Regions from separate parts of the Cytobacillus kochii genome, predicted to be linked through region 2. Evidence: riboswitches for the same ligand, from Rfam matches in the RefSeq annotation. Region 2 holds a riboswitch; each other region holds the start of a gene.
The links. Region 2 has a riboswitch for cobalamin ahead of LG276_RS12115 (acyl-CoA dehydrogenase family protein). Riboswitches for the same ligand answer to the same signal wherever they lie in the genome.

Region 1 (5,076 bases), 380 kb from region 2:
TTTTCCTCAGCTAGATTCATAGAACTTTCAATCGTTAAGTAAGCAATTTTCTCGTAAAGTCGGTCTGCAAATTCTAATGATTCAGGGCTTTCCCAAACGACCTTATTAGTAGCTAATAAATGATGCCAGCCGAAAGTACCTAAGCCGATCGCGCGATATTTTTTATTCGTTAACTGCCCTTGGATAACAGGGATTTTATTAATATCAATTACATTGTCTAGCATTCTTACTTGAATAGGAATCAATCGTTCTATGACTGCTTCATTCACTGCTTTGGCAAGGTTAATAGAAGACAGGTTACATACGACGAAATCACCAGGTGTTTTCTCGATGACAATTTTACCATCTTTTGTATACTCTTCTACTCTTGTTGTTACACTTTGATTTTGAACGATTTCAGTACAAAGATTTGTGCAATAGATCATGCCAGCATGTGCGTTTGCATTCATACGGTTCACTTCATCCCGATAGAACATAAATGGTGTTCCCGTTTCTAATTGACTGCGCATGATAGACTTCATAATATCGATAGCAGGAATTTCCTTCTTCGATAGCTCTTCATTATTGACGCATTCTAGATATTTCATTCTAAAAGTACCTGCACCAACTTCTTCATCATAATAATCTTCTAATGAGAAGCCCATTTTTTGTCGAACTTCATGTGGGTCAAATAAATACCAGTTACTACGCTCTTCTACTTTTTCCATGAATAAATCAGGTAGACAAACACCGGTAAATAAATCATGTGTACGTAATCTTTCATCACCATTATTTAACTTTGCATCAAGGAAAGAAAAGATATCCTTGTGCCAAACGTCTAGATAAACGCTAATTGCTCCTTGCCTTTGTCCAAGTTGATCGACACTTACAGCTGTATTATTTAGCTGTTTCATCCATGGAAGCACACCAGATGAAGCGCCTTTGAATCCTTTAATCATACTACCTCTACTACGAATCTTACCTAAATAAACGCCGATTCCACCACCATTTTTAGATAGTGCAGCAATGTCTGTATTACTGTCATAAATCGAATCTAGACTATCATCAACTGTTTCGATAAAGCAGCTAGATAGTTGTCCCCAGTTCTTACCTGCATTGGATAAAGTTGGTGTAGCTACAGTCATAAATAAGTTACTCATTGCCCAGTAAGCTTCTTTTACTAATTGCAACCGATTTTTTTCTTCTTGATGCATAAGAATCATTGCAATAACCATCCAGCGTTCTTGAGGCAACTCAAAAATTCTCTTTTGGCGATCTTTCGCTACATAACGATCGGTAAGCATTTTAATCCCGAGATAAGTAAAGAGCTGATCTCTTTCAGGGACAATTTCTTTGCCTAATTCATCAATTTCTTCTTTTGTATAACTAGATAATAAAATAGGACTATAAATATCAAGATCACTTAATTGTTGAATTAAAGTATGAAAATCACCATAGGCCTGGCCACTGTACCCTCGGTTCTCCGCTGCTTGTTGATAAATCTTCTTTAAATATAAATGGGCAGCCACATATGTCCAATCAGGTTCATTAACATTTATGTAAGAAAGACATTCTAGTATTAACTGATCATAGAAACTATCTAACTCTAAGTGATTTAATTGTTCCGCACGCTTTTCTAACGCACTAATTGGTAAGTTGTTGAATTGTTGATATAATTGTTCAAAATTGACTGTCGTATCAATCATTGTTTTCAAATTTCTTCCTCCTTCAAACTATTTCTATCAAATTTAGGCATAAAAAAAACCGCCCCAGTTACACCTTGAGCGGATCAAACGACAGTATAAATACAAGTGTACAATAACACTCTTTTCATCAACTGTCGTTTCATCTTCTCAAGCCCCGAAGAATTGAAACTTATGATTAAGAAGGCAGGTATCCTGGCTTGTGTATCAATCTACTAAGAGCCTTCCCATTCTTTCAAAAGAACAGTGGTTTCCTCTTTTCGTCACACTTACAGTTGCGGGTACAGCTCCGGCTTATCCGGATTCCCATTTTAAGTCCATTTGGACTCCTTCAACCAATTACTATATGTAGTTGTCGAGAAGTAAAAAAATAACTATATATTGTATCTGAGATTGTATGAGTAATCATATCACATCATTTCATAGAATACAATTTATTTCTTTTATCTAAATTTAAAATATACGTTTCGTTCTTTTAGCGGTAAATTTGAGACCATAATAAATAATAGCATTTCTTATTTGTGTAAAAAAGTCTTGAAATCCATTAAAAATTGTTCAAGCTGACCAACTCTACTTTTTTACCTTCAAACGAGTAAGCTTAAACCAGAAAAGTAATAATTTTTTGGTAAATAAATTAAAAAATCGCAGAAGTATTGAAATAAATTCAATGGTGGTAAAGTTGTGGGTCAAAAAATCTATATAAGTATATGCCATATTAAAAAGAAAATAATTTACCTCAAGGGACAAATTTTTTTATCCATCTCCTACATACCTTCTATAAAAAGAGAAAAACAAACTAACTATTTAATTAGCTTGTTTTTCTCAATCAGTTTTTTGATAGAATGTTTTATAGAAATTCATACGTAACTTGTCATCTTTATCTTACACGTTGCAAACGAAGTGCATTTAATACAACGGACACAGAGCTAAACGCCATCGCAGCACCTGCTAACCATGGTGCTAAGAAACCCGCAGCTGCAATAGGAATACCGATTGTATTATAACCAAACGCCCAAAAAAGATTCTGTTTAATATTACGAATGGTTTTTTTACTCATCATGATTGCATCGGCAATACTATTTAGATCACCACGCATAAGTGTAATGTCTCCTGCTTCCATGGCAATATCTGTTCCTGTACCAATAGCCATGCCGATATCGGCAGTTGCTAATGCTGGGGCGTCGTTAATACCATCTCCTACCATCGCTACCTTTTTCCCTAGACTTTGCAGCTTTCTTACTTCTTCTGCCTTCGTTTCTGGTAAGACTTCTGCAATGACTTTTGATATACCTACTTCTTTAGCAATAGCTTGTGCGGTTAACTGGTTATCTCCAGTCATCATAATAACTTCTAACCCCATATCATGTAGCCTTTGAATCGCTTCGTTTGATGAATCTTTTATCGTGTCAGCTACAGCAAGAAGGCCTTTTGCTCTACCGTTAATAGCCACAAGCATTGCTGTTTTTCCTTCACCTTCTAATTCTTTCATTTGTTTCGAGAACCAAGAGGAGTCTATCCCATTCTCTTCCATTAATCTAACTGTACCAATCAGTACATCTTTTCCTGTAACTTTCGCAGAGATACCATAACCTGGTAGCGCTTCGAAATATTCACTTTTTATTTTTTCTATATTTTTCTCCTCTAACCCTTTCACAATGGCTTCAGCAAGAGGGTGTTCAGATGACTTCTCACTCGCAGCAACAATGGAAAGAAAATGGGCCTCATTTGTTCCAGGCTCGACTATGATATCGGTTAATACAGGCTGACCATTTGTAACAGTACCTGTTTTATCAACCACAACAGTTGTAATTTCATGTGTCATCTCGAGATGCTCTCCACCTTTAAATAGAACACCCATCTCTGCTGAACGGCCAGACCCTGCCATAATTGAAGTAGGTGTCGCTAATCCTAGTGCACAAGGACAAGCAATAACGAGCACAGCAATCATTTTTTCTAACGCACTAGCTACATCACCCGGTTGCAAGAAAAGAAACCATATAAAGAAGGTAACAAGGGCAATAGCTACCACAATGGGAACAAAGATGCCCGAAATCTTATCGGCTAACCGCTGAATAGGTGCTTTCGAACCTTGTGCTTGCTCGACTACTTTAATAATTTGCGCCAGCGCTGAATCTTTTCCAACCTTTGTTGCTTCAACGGTTAAATGGCCATTTTTGTTTACAGTTGCTCCAATTACTTCATCACCAGCTTTCTTATCAACTGGCACACTTTCTCCTGTTAACATTGATTCGTCAACAGCTGAATGTCCTTCAATGATTACTGCATCTACAGGAATTCTTTCACCAGGCTTAATGATAACCTTATCGCCTTGCATAACTTGCTCAACTGGGACAATCGTTTCCTTCCCTTCTTTTACTACAACGGCTTTTTTAGCCTTTAAATTCATTAATTTCTTTATTGCTTCTGATGATCTTCCTTTTGCACGTGCTTCAAATAATTTCCCTAACAAAATAAGGGTAATAATAATCGCACTCGTTTCATAATAGAGCTCAACATGATGACCATATGTTGCATTCATCGATTGTAATGTTAGAAACAAACTATAAAAGTAAGCTGCAGAAGTACCTAATACAACAAGTACATCCATATTCGCGCTACCAGATTTCAATGATTTATATGCACCAGTATAAAATTGCCAACCGATAATAAATTGTACAGGTGTCGCCAAAATTAACTGTATCCAAGGGTTCATTAAAAAATCTGGTAGAAAAATGAATGAGGTGAATTCAAAATGCCCAACCATCGTCCAAAGTAATGGTAGAGAAAGGATAGCAGCAGCGATAAATTTCCTTTGCTGCTTTTTAATATGCTGTTCCCTCACATCATTTGCGCTGGCAGTTGTTTTTAGCGAAGCGCTATACCCAATCTTATCTACCTTTGCAATGATTTCCTCAACTGAAACCTGTTCAGGATTGTATTCAACAGTACCTGTTTCTAAAGCTAAGTTCACGTTTGCCTGCGCAATACCGGGCTGTTTATTTAAAACTTTTTCTATTCGCGCCGAACAAGCAGCACATGTCATTCCTGTAATATCAAACTCAGCTTTCTCTAAAACAACTTCGTAGCCTAGATCTTTAATCTTCTGCTGAAATGCATGTTCTCCTACTTTTTGAGGGTTATAGGAAATGGTTGCTATTTCAGAAGTGAGATTCACATTCGCTTCGTTTACACCATCCATTTTACTTAACCCTTTTTCTATTCGAGCAGAACAGGCAGCACACGTCATTCCCGTAATTGGCAAATGAATTTTTTGGTGAGAATCGTCTTGATTAGACATATGCTCCTACCACACCTTTCTTTCAATACTATACCCTACTACCCTATACAAACACTTAAAATAAATCGTGCAAAGCTGCACGATTAAGATTTAACT
Region 2 (5,076 bases):
GGAAAGTTAAAAGGGGAAATCCCAGCAACAACACCAAGCGGATAGCGCCAAATTGAGCCATCTATCCCTTCGGCAATACTAGGAAGTGCATCTCCCATCATTAAATTAGGAGTGGAGGTTGCGAGTTCAACGACTTCAATTCCTCTTTGTACCTCACCACGCGCATCCTTTAATGTTTTTCCATTTTCCTCTGTAATAATTTGAGCGAGGTTTTCTTTTTCCTCTTTTAACAAATGAAGATATTGGTAAAGCAGACGCGCTCTATTTGGGACGGGTACTTCAGCCCACTTAGGATAGACCGCAGCAGCAGCTTTGACAGCTAAATCAACATCTTCTTTACCAGAAAGGGGGACGTAAGCAATAATTGTCCCATTCGCCGGGTTCGGTACGGCTTCCACTTCCTTACTGCTTGAATCAACCCATTCACCATTAATATGGTTTTTCATTGTTGGAATTTCTGTTTTAATCATTCCTTCATCCCCGTTTCTTTCGCATTTTTTGTTTGATCATTTTTCACTTTTTCATAAAGAACAGCCATATCTTGGCTACCATAACCCTCGTTTTCAGCATTTTTGTATATATTTAATAGTAATTCACTAACTGGCAATTGCAATTCGTGTTCCTTGGCTAAATCAAGCGCGAAACCAAGATCTTTATTTAATAGCTGCAAGGTAAAACCGGGACGATAATCTTCGTTCGCGATAAAACTTTTATAGTTTCTTTCATATATCCGACTTTGGCCGTAGCTCACATTCAACATCTCAAATAATTGTGCTAAATTAATGTTGCTTTTTTCTGCCAGATTTAAGGCTTCGCTTACACCAGCAGTATAAAAACCGATAAGTAAGTTATTGATTAATTTGACTGCAGTTCCGCTTTCAATTCGTTCATTCACATGAAAAATATTCTCTCCAAGAATATTTAACAATGGTTGGGATTGCTCGAAAGCTTGTTTAGGACCACCGACCATAATGGTTAAAGTACGATTTTCAGCACCGATTACACCCCCACTGACAGGAGCAGCAAGAAAATGAATGCTCTTCTTTTTTGCTTCTTCTGCTAATTTTTGATTCAAGCTAGGAGCAACCGTACTTGTATCAATCAGGACAATGCCTTCACGTCCTTTTGTAATCAATCCTTCCTCACCTAAATAGATTTCTTCCACCGCTTTCATTGAAGGTAAGCTTGTGAAAATAAAATTTACTTGCTTTATGATATTATTGATAGATAATCCAATCACACCTCCCGACCTTAGCAATGCCGCTTCAGCATCTTTGTTGAGGTCGACGCCGTACACTTCATTGCCTTCTGATAATAAGCTTTGCGCCATCGGTAAACCCATATTCCCTAATCCAATAAAACCGATTTTCTCACCCATCATTTAAGCTCCCTTCATTTCAGTAATTTTGGTTGATCAATAAGTATTTGTGCTAATTGCCTTTTTTTCAATAACAGATTGCTGTAGAGTGGGATTTGGTAATTTTCAATGTTTGCGAATGCAACGAATCGTTCTTTTTCATCAAGTATCGCTGCTGAAATCAGGCTAATCGTTTGTTGTTTCAAATATTGAAAGCATTGTTCGCATATAATATCAGTCGCTAAATCTTTCCACTTTTGATTTTGTTTTCGATGTTGCAGTTTTGATGTCCGCATATAAGTCGATTCCATTGTGTATAGTTCTGTGATGATATTAGCTAAAAGACGTGCATACTGCTGTTCCCTATTTATATCAATTTTTGCATTTGAAACCGCTTCCAAAGACAGCGATAACAGTTCTTTTCCTAACTCAATAAATTGGCTGTTTCTATCTTGGTGTAATGGTGTAGGGGTATTGATTGTGATATCTTTAGATGAGTGTTTGTGAAGTAAGTTTTTTGCTATGGTTAAGCGATTGATTTCGTTTGTTCCTTCAAAGATACGACTGATTCGAGCATCCCTATATAGTCGCTCAACATCGTAATCTCTCATATAACCGTATCCACCGTGAATTTGAACGGCCTCATCTGTTACATGCCCAAGCATTTCAGAGCATCGTACTTTGTTTATGGCACATTCCATTGCGAATGCTTTTAAAGAGGTGATTCCTTCATCTGTTGGAGCTTGATCAATCATATCTGCTGTGCGATAAGCGGCACTTTCACTTGCATAAATAGATGTCACCATTTCAGCTAATTTTTCTTGTATCAACGTAAATTCAACCAGCGCTCTATCAAATTGTTGTCTCTCTTTCGCATAGCTAAGAGAAAAGTTGAAGGCTTGTTTAGCTGTGCCAATATTCGAGAAAGCTAGCTTCAATCTAGCAAGATTTAATATATTCATGGCAACTTGATGACCTTTTCCTTTTTCTCCTAGTATATTAGCGGATGGCACAACGACATCTTCCAATATAAGAGTAGCTGTTGATGATCCATGAATACCCATCTTTTCTTCTTCTGCACCAATAGATACGCCTGCTATGTCTCTTTCAACAATAAAAGCAGTCATCCCGTCATTTGTTTGGCAAAACACAACAAACACATTTGCTATGTGAGCATTGGTAATCCATTGTTTTTCCCCAATTATTATCCAACTATCACTCTTGCTGTTGTAAATAGCTCTTGTTTTCGGTGAAAGTGCGTCCGATCCAGCTCCTGCTTCCGTTAAGGCATAAGCACCAATCCAATCCCCGGAGATGAGTTGTGGTAAATACTTTTGTTTTTGTGCTTCTGAACCAAAATAAACATACGGTAATGTGCCAACACCTACATGAATATTATACGAAACACTAAAAGCCCCACCGTATCCTATCTTTTCAGCTATAAGCCCGGATAATTTTTTACCAAGTGCAAACCCGCCATAATCCTCAGGTACATCAATAGCTAGTAGACCTAGTTCCCCTGATTTTTGAAACAGATTCTTAGCCACTTCATAGTTCTTTTTTTCTAATGAATCTATTTGGGGCAACACTTCATTCTTAATAAATAATTCTGCCGTTTGTGCAATGAGTTGTTCCTCTTCAAGAAAATCTTCAGGAGAAAAAATATCTCCCTTTTCTTCTAGTGTTTTTTTTAGCTTCGCCATCGTGCACTCCCTTTACATCTTTCTATCTCCTTTGATTGAGCGCTTGCTCAAATCAGTAGCAAGAAGCAAACCACCTTCAAACAAAAAACAACTCCTGTTAAAAGAAGTTGTTAAGTAACGAGTGGACAAACAAATAAACATGTGTTGAGTAATATACATGTTCTTCTATCCGCACTTAACACCCCCTATCCGCGTAGGTAATGATGTTGGCTAAAACAGGCAGGTCTCCTGGCTTATGGTCGTGGCGGATTTGTTCCTTCCCTATTCAATAATGAATAAGTGGTTATGTACAATCCGCTCGCAAATACAGTTGCGGGACAGCACCGGAGTCTAACCGGTTTCCCTTTTAAGCTTGATGAACAAGCACCTGTTTATTTAGCTTATTTAGTTTTCACACTAACAATATATCAATTTTTCGGAAAATTTACAATTTATTTTTTAGAATATGTATTCTCAGCTTAAAATGATGAAAAAGTTAGGCTCTTTATCATTTTTCTTCCAACCACAATATAAGCTAGAGTCATTGATTAAATCCACTCCTACAACCCGAGTAGAAGAAAGCCTAATTCTTCATTTTGACCGATCGTTTGATGTAACATGAAAGGTTTATATAAATTTACCACCAAAAAGAGAAACACGCCTCCTAGATTGCAGTGGCGTGTTTTTCAAGTTTACTTAAATAAGTTAAGAAGTTTCTCGAAGAATCCTACTTTATCTTTTGTTTCTTTTACATCTTCTTTGTTATCTTTTATTTTAATCTTATCTGTTTGGATGACAAATTGGACTAGTTCCAACTTTTCATTATTTTTATCTGATACAAAAGAAATTGGCTCATAATCAGATTTATCATATTGCGATATCATTTCATCCACTTCTTTTGTCACCTCATCAGGAATGTCTTTAGTTGCATCATGTAATTGTCCAGTTCCATTATGAAGCGAGCCAGCTCCTTTGGTTAGTTGCTCAGCTCCAGATAGAGAACCGCTAATTCCTTCATGGATGTCACTATATGATGTACTTAATTCAGAAACACCGCCTGTATAAGCAAGTAACCCTTGGTGGAATTGATTATAGTTAGATACCATTTCTTCAACACCAGATGTCAATTGTTTTAACCCTTCATCAATGTCAATTTGAAGAATAGATTCGTCTATATTAGATGATATTGCACGAAGGTTACCTGCTGCTTCTCTCATTGATTGACTAAAGGTTGATAGCGGTTCAACCATGTCTGTAAGGTTATCTTTGGCTAGTAGTAGAACTTCTTGAGCAGCTTTTGTCCCTCTATAGGTTTCTACCAATTGATCAATTACCTCTTTATCCGCATTACTTTCATATAATTTATTTATCTCTTTATCTGAAATTTGGTTATCTGGTATCTGCTCCAGAGCACGATTGATTTGTGTTTTTACCTCATTATAATTAACAACTACTTGGTCTACATCATTTGCTGCTTGTTCTAGATTATCCGCTACCTCAGGCAGATCGATTGTTACATTCTCGAGTTCCCCAATACCACTTACGCCACTGGCTTGTTTCATCTCATCTTTAATCAAAGATAAAGTATTATTTATTTGTGCTGATCCTTCTGTTAATTGGTTACCAGACTGACTTAATTCATTTAGTCCTTTTTTATATTGTGCAGACCCACCCTCTAAAGACCGTAAGCCTGATGATAGTTCATTCATTCCTATTGCTAAGTCTCCGACACCATGATGAAGGTCACCAATTGCCTCAGTTAATGAGTGAAACTCACTCGTCAATTCTTCAGTATCTGGGCTATCAATGGCAAGTGAAGCAGGTAAAGCAGATATTTGCACACCTTCTGTTTCAAAATGATTTGTTTCTGCCTCAATCGTAAATACTTCTTCCTGCTCCGGCATAACGGTAAAAGTGAGCTGCTTATCTTTGCCGGATTGTGCAACAGTGGCATTCTCGGCTTTTATCTCCTTGAATTTTTCAGTGTTCAGCGGTACGCTAATTTGCAGCATATAATTTTCAGAGAATGAAGAACGC
Region 3 (5,076 bases), 1.3 Mb from region 2:
CCAGCAGCCCATGATTTTCTTGAACCCGTATTTGGCGCATGACGATATGTTCTTAATGCAGAATTATCCACCCATGCAAGTGATAATGCATGAATCACTTCTTCTTTTGTTGCACCAAGCATCTTTGCCGTAACAGCAGTTGTTGCCACTTTAACAAACAGTACATGATCTAACCCCACGCGATTTAAACTATTATCTAGCGCTAATATTCCTTGAATTTCATGAGCCTTGATCATCATTTCCAGGACTTCAATCATTTTAACTGGCTCTTTACCTACTGAAAGACGTTGCCTACTTAAATAATCTGCAACTGCCAAAATGCCACCAAGGTTGTCAGAAGGATGCCCCCATTCAGCAGCTAACCATGTATCATTGTAATCCAGCCAGCGAATCATGCAGCCAATATTAAATGCACCTCTAATAGGATCTAATTCAAATGATGTACCAGGGACTCTTGTTCCATTAGGTACAACCGTTCCTGGCACAACAGGACCAAGTAGTTTGGTACATTCAGGATAATCAAGCGCTAATATTCCACAACCAATTGTATCGAGCAAGATATAATGTGCCGTGCGATAAGCCTCTTCACTTGTTATTTCATAATCCAATACATAATCAGCAATTTCCGTTAAAATAACATCGGTTTCAACCTTTTCATTCGTTTTCAGCATTTACTCGTACTCCTCCTCAATTTGGTAAGGTATGACGTGCACCTGAATAAATGACCCGCGGTCTAAATAAGCGGTTGTTTTCATGCTGTTCAATGACATGGGCACATAAACCAACCGTTCTTGCACTAAAGAAAATCGGTGTGTAAAGTGGGATAGGAATTCCTAACATGCCATAAACCGGTGCGGCATAATAATCTAAATTAGGGTATAGTCCTTTCTCTAGCTCCATGATTCTTTCTCCTGCTTCACATTTTCGAAGCAACGAATCATCTCCATGTTGTATGGATAACTCCTGTAGAGCTTCCTTCATCATTAATGCTCTTGGGTCCATTTTTTTCATATAAACTCTATGACCAAAGCCCATAATCTTTTCTTTTTTAAATAGTTTTTTATAGAAGAGGCCTTCCAAGCCAGCGACACTTTCCGCTTCATTCAACATGTACATAACCGCTTCATTCGCACCGCCATGCAAGCTACCTTTTAAACTTGCAACTGCACCCGTTAACGCTCCAAATAGATCGGATTGTGTAGAAGCAATTACTCTTGCTGTAAATGTTGAGTTTGGCATTTCATGTTCACTATATAAAAGTAATGACTGGTCAAATACTCTTTCTTCTAAATCGGAAGGTACTCTACCAGTTAACATATAGAAAAAGTTGGCACTATACGATAGGGATTTATCCGGTTCAATTCTCTCCAGACCTTGTAATATACGATAACTGTTAGCTACAATTGTCGGAACTCCTCCAAGTAGGCGATAAGCTCTTTCTTTATTTGCTTGCTTCGACCTATCTTCTAAGGTCGTATCATATCCAGCCAAGCTCGAGATGCCAGTGCGGAGCCCATCCATTGGATGTGTTCCTTTTGGCAAATGAGTAAAAACCTCCATGACGGCCGTCGGTATTTCATAATAGGACTTTAACGTATTAGCTAATGAAGTTTTTTCCTCGTCTGTTGGTAATTGATCTTCTAGAAGTAAATGGATAATATCTAAATAGCTTTTCGTTTTTGAAAGTTGAATTAAGTCATAACCTTTTATGACAATCTCTCCATGAACAGTATCTAAAAATGAGATGCCGGTCTCAGAAGCTATGATTCCCTCTAACCCTGGTATATACTTCTCCTCCATGCTCACAATCATTTTCCTCCCATCCAATTACATCATGCCTGACAATGCTGTAAGCCCTTTCAGCATTCCTTAAATATATTTGGATCTTCTCTTCTTCTACAGAGAGTGTTCGGATGTCTTCTTTATACTGATCTAATACTTTTCTTAAACTATAACTCTCAGCAGAATAGCTGTTCATCATGATCGTTGATTTCATTATGTTCACATAATAAGGAACGGTTCCAAACAAAGCTTTTTCCTCCGTTCTTGCTCACCTTTTTACCATATCAATCCATTAAAAAAACAACTTCTAGAAAGAAGTTGTTAAGTTCAAACGAATACTAAAATAAACATGCGACTTTGGCATGTATTCATTACCCGTACTTAACACCTCCTATATCCACGTAGGAATTGATGTTTACACTAAACAGGCAGGTCTCCTGGCTTATGGTCAACATGATACGAAACCTTCCCATCTCCAATTTTAGGAAACAGTGGTATCTTTCATATCACTCGCAAATACAGTTGCGGGACAGCGACGGAATCCAACCGTACTTCCCTTTTAAGTAAATAGACAAGCTAGCATTCTATTTACACCTATTTTTGAAAATATTAAGTTGTTCTATTTAAATATATCAATATTTTAGAAAATTGACAATTATTTTCTTAATCGCACTACTTTTCACTTTAAAATTAACACTTTTTATTATAACAATTTAAATGTCGCCTACAAACATATCTTAAAAGAAATACAATTTTAACATAACATTTACCATTTTACAGAAAAAAAGCTATCGCCCATAGACAGACAAGACGGCTTTTTGTTATAGTATATTAGTTACCATTGATAACTATTTTAAATGAGGTGAACATTATTATTGCTAGCCAAAGGTTCTTTCATCACTTTATGATGCTTTATCGCCCTTTTGAGAATAGATTGAACAGCTTATTAACGAAACATCAATTACAACGGGCACAGTGGACAATCCTCTATTATCTCTACCATTTTGGTCCAACAACTTTAGTAGAGATTGCTGCGTATCAAGGTGTTGAAAAGCCAACAGTCACGAGGACAATAAATCAGCTTGAGGAATATGGATATGTAGAAAAAATCCCAAGCATGGATAAACGTGAAAAGAAAATGAAAATAACGAACGAAGGTGAGCGTATATACAAAAAAATCCGCATTCCGATTGATCAGTTCGAAATGGAAATATTAGAGGGAATCACACCTGAAGAACAAGAAGAATGTATTCGTATTTTTGATAGTATTAAAAGTAATTTGTAAGGAGGAAGAAAAAGAAAATGAGTTCAACAAAAGAAAAATTATGGACCAAGGACTTTATCACCGTTTCTTCCGTAAACTTTTTTCTAACATTAGTGTTTTATTTATTAATGGTTACGATTGCCGTGTATGCCGTTGAAGCACATCATGCAACCGCCAGCCAAGCTGGCTTAGTTACTGGCATATTTATTATAGGAACATTGGTAGGAAGATTGTTTATAGGTAAATATATTGATCGTATTGGACGGAAGAAGACTTTAATCATTGGCTTACTATTATTTAGTTTATCAACAAGTCTTTATTTTATTGAAATTGATGTCAATTTCTTACTTATTACCCGCTTTATCCACGGTTTAACATTAGGGATGGCAAGTACAGCAAGTGGTACAATTGTCGCTTCAGTTATTCCGCAAACAAGGAAAGGTGAAGGAATCGGCTATTTTAGTATGAGTAATACTTTAGCTACAGCAATAGGACCTTTTATCGGTATGTTAATGAGTCAATACACAACTTTTCATACGATTTTCATTTTTTGTTTGATTCTTGGTATTATTGGCCTACTTATCGGGTTAACGGTGAATGTGAAAGAGTTAACTGAAGATCAGAAAGCTCAATTTCACTCATCTGGTTTTCAATTATCTAGCTTTATTGAACCAAAGGCACTTCCAATTGCACTCGTCACATTAACAGTCGCATTTTGTTATTCAAGCGTCTTGTCTTTTATTAACTTTTATGCAATTGAAAAGGACTTAGTAAGTGCTGCTAGCTTTTTCTTCTTTGTCTATGCCATTGCTGTCTTACTATCCCGTCCTTTCACTGGTAGGTTAATGGACAGCAAAGGGGCAAATTATGTGATGTATCCAGCGTTCATTTTATTTGGCGTAGGTCTATTTTTACTTAGTAATTCAGCAAATGGTGTTATGCTATTAGTGGCGGGGGCTTTGATTGGCTTAGGCTTTGGTAATATGCAGTCTTGTACACAAGCGATTGCGGTCAAATTAACGCCACCCCATCGCATGGGGCTAGCTACTTCTACCTTCTTTATCTTTCTCGATGGTGGTTTAGGTTTTGGACCCTATTTATTAGGTTTACTGATTCCTATTACAGGCTACAGTATGTTATACATTTACATGGGGATTGTGTCGATTGCTTCAATTATTCTTTACTTTTTAGTTTATGGACGAATCGAACACAATGGGAGTAAACAAGCACATCAAACAGCATCAATGTAAAATAAGGTATGCTATAATTAAAGAAGAGACTCCAAGTAATGGAAGTCTCTTCTTTCTAATTAAAATGGTTTATTCGGTTCATATGTCGGTTGTTGATTCTTCACTTCATATTCATAACTTTTCTCCATTGCGGCTTGTACTTCTTCTGACTGTTCTAATTCTGTATCCATTTGATTGTATTGTTGAGCTTCATTTTGAGCAGCAATAATTTTCTCATCCACTTGATTATCATACTTTTTTTCCATTGCATTCACTCCCCTTTTATAAGATGTCTCGCCTATTTTCCCCCTCAAAAAAACGATTTATACAAAATAATAAAAAAGGAGACTGTTCCATGAAGGAATTAATTAAAAACCATCTCCCGCATCTTCAGGAAATACAGATTGAAAGCAATCATTCTGGTTGGGATCATCATATCTATATTGTCAATCAAACATATGTCATCCGAATACCAAAAACCAAACAAGTATTAGTGAAAATAAAAAAGGAAATAAAGCTAATTCACCAGCTCACATATCTTTCTTCAATTATTGAAATACCAAATTATCTTCCATTTTATAATAAAGACGGACAAATGATTGGTGTTTTTTACCACTTTATTAAAGGACAAGCATTATCTCATTCATTGATTACTCCTCCTTTATATGAAGCCAAGCGGCTAGGAACATTTCTTACAGAATTACATCGTCTGGATATAGATGAAGCAAAGAAATGTAATATAGAAGAACTACATAGTGAAAATTATTGGGAGCAATTACATCAAGCCCTGATTAAAAAAAT

Region 1: it holds a riboswitch for cobalamin, as region 2 does, so the genes downstream of both, LG276_RS13850 (ribonucleoside-diphosphate reductase subunit alpha) here and LG276_RS12115 (acyl-CoA dehydrogenase family protein) in region 2, are expected to answer to the same signal.
Region 3: it holds a riboswitch for cobalamin, as region 2 does, so the genes downstream of both, LG276_RS05840 (hypothetical protein) here and LG276_RS12115 (acyl-CoA dehydrogenase family protein) in region 2, are expected to answer to the same signal.

Annotation. Positions count from the first base shown of each region.
Region 1 covers NZ_CP085254.1:2,708,306-2,713,381, forward strand. Annotated here, with positions in the region: gene LG276_RS13850 (ribonucleoside-diphosphate reductase subunit alpha) at 1-1,685, opposite strand, end outside; cobalamin riboswitch at 1,850-2,030, opposite strand; gene LG276_RS13855 (heavy metal translocating P-type ATPase) at 2,560-4,980, opposite strand; gene copZ (copper chaperone CopZ) at 5,064-5,076, opposite strand, start outside.
Region 2 covers NZ_CP085254.1:2,331,874-2,336,949, forward strand. Annotated here, with positions in the region: gene LG276_RS12105 (CoA-acylating methylmalonate-semialdehyde dehydrogenase) at 1-470, opposite strand, end outside; gene LG276_RS12110 (NAD(P)-dependent oxidoreductase) at 467-1,378, opposite strand; gene LG276_RS12115 (acyl-CoA dehydrogenase family protein) at 1,393-3,060, opposite strand; cobalamin riboswitch at 3,261-3,446, opposite strand; gene LG276_RS12120 (YhgE/Pip domain-containing protein) at 3,732-5,076, opposite strand, start outside.
Region 3 covers NZ_CP085254.1:1,075,045-1,080,120, reverse strand. Annotated here, with positions in the region: gene prpD (2-methylcitrate dehydratase) at 1-671, opposite strand, end outside; gene mmgD (citrate synthase) at 688-1,809, opposite strand; gene LG276_RS05840 (hypothetical protein) at 1,754-2,029, opposite strand; cobalamin riboswitch at 2,192-2,395, opposite strand; gene LG276_RS05835 (MarR family winged helix-turn-helix transcriptional regulator) at 2,717-3,067, shown strand; gene LG276_RS05830 (MFS transporter) at 3,085-4,296, shown strand; gene LG276_RS05825 (hypothetical protein) at 4,356-4,541, opposite strand; gene LG276_RS05820 (aminoglycoside phosphotransferase family protein) at 4,631-5,076, shown strand, end outside.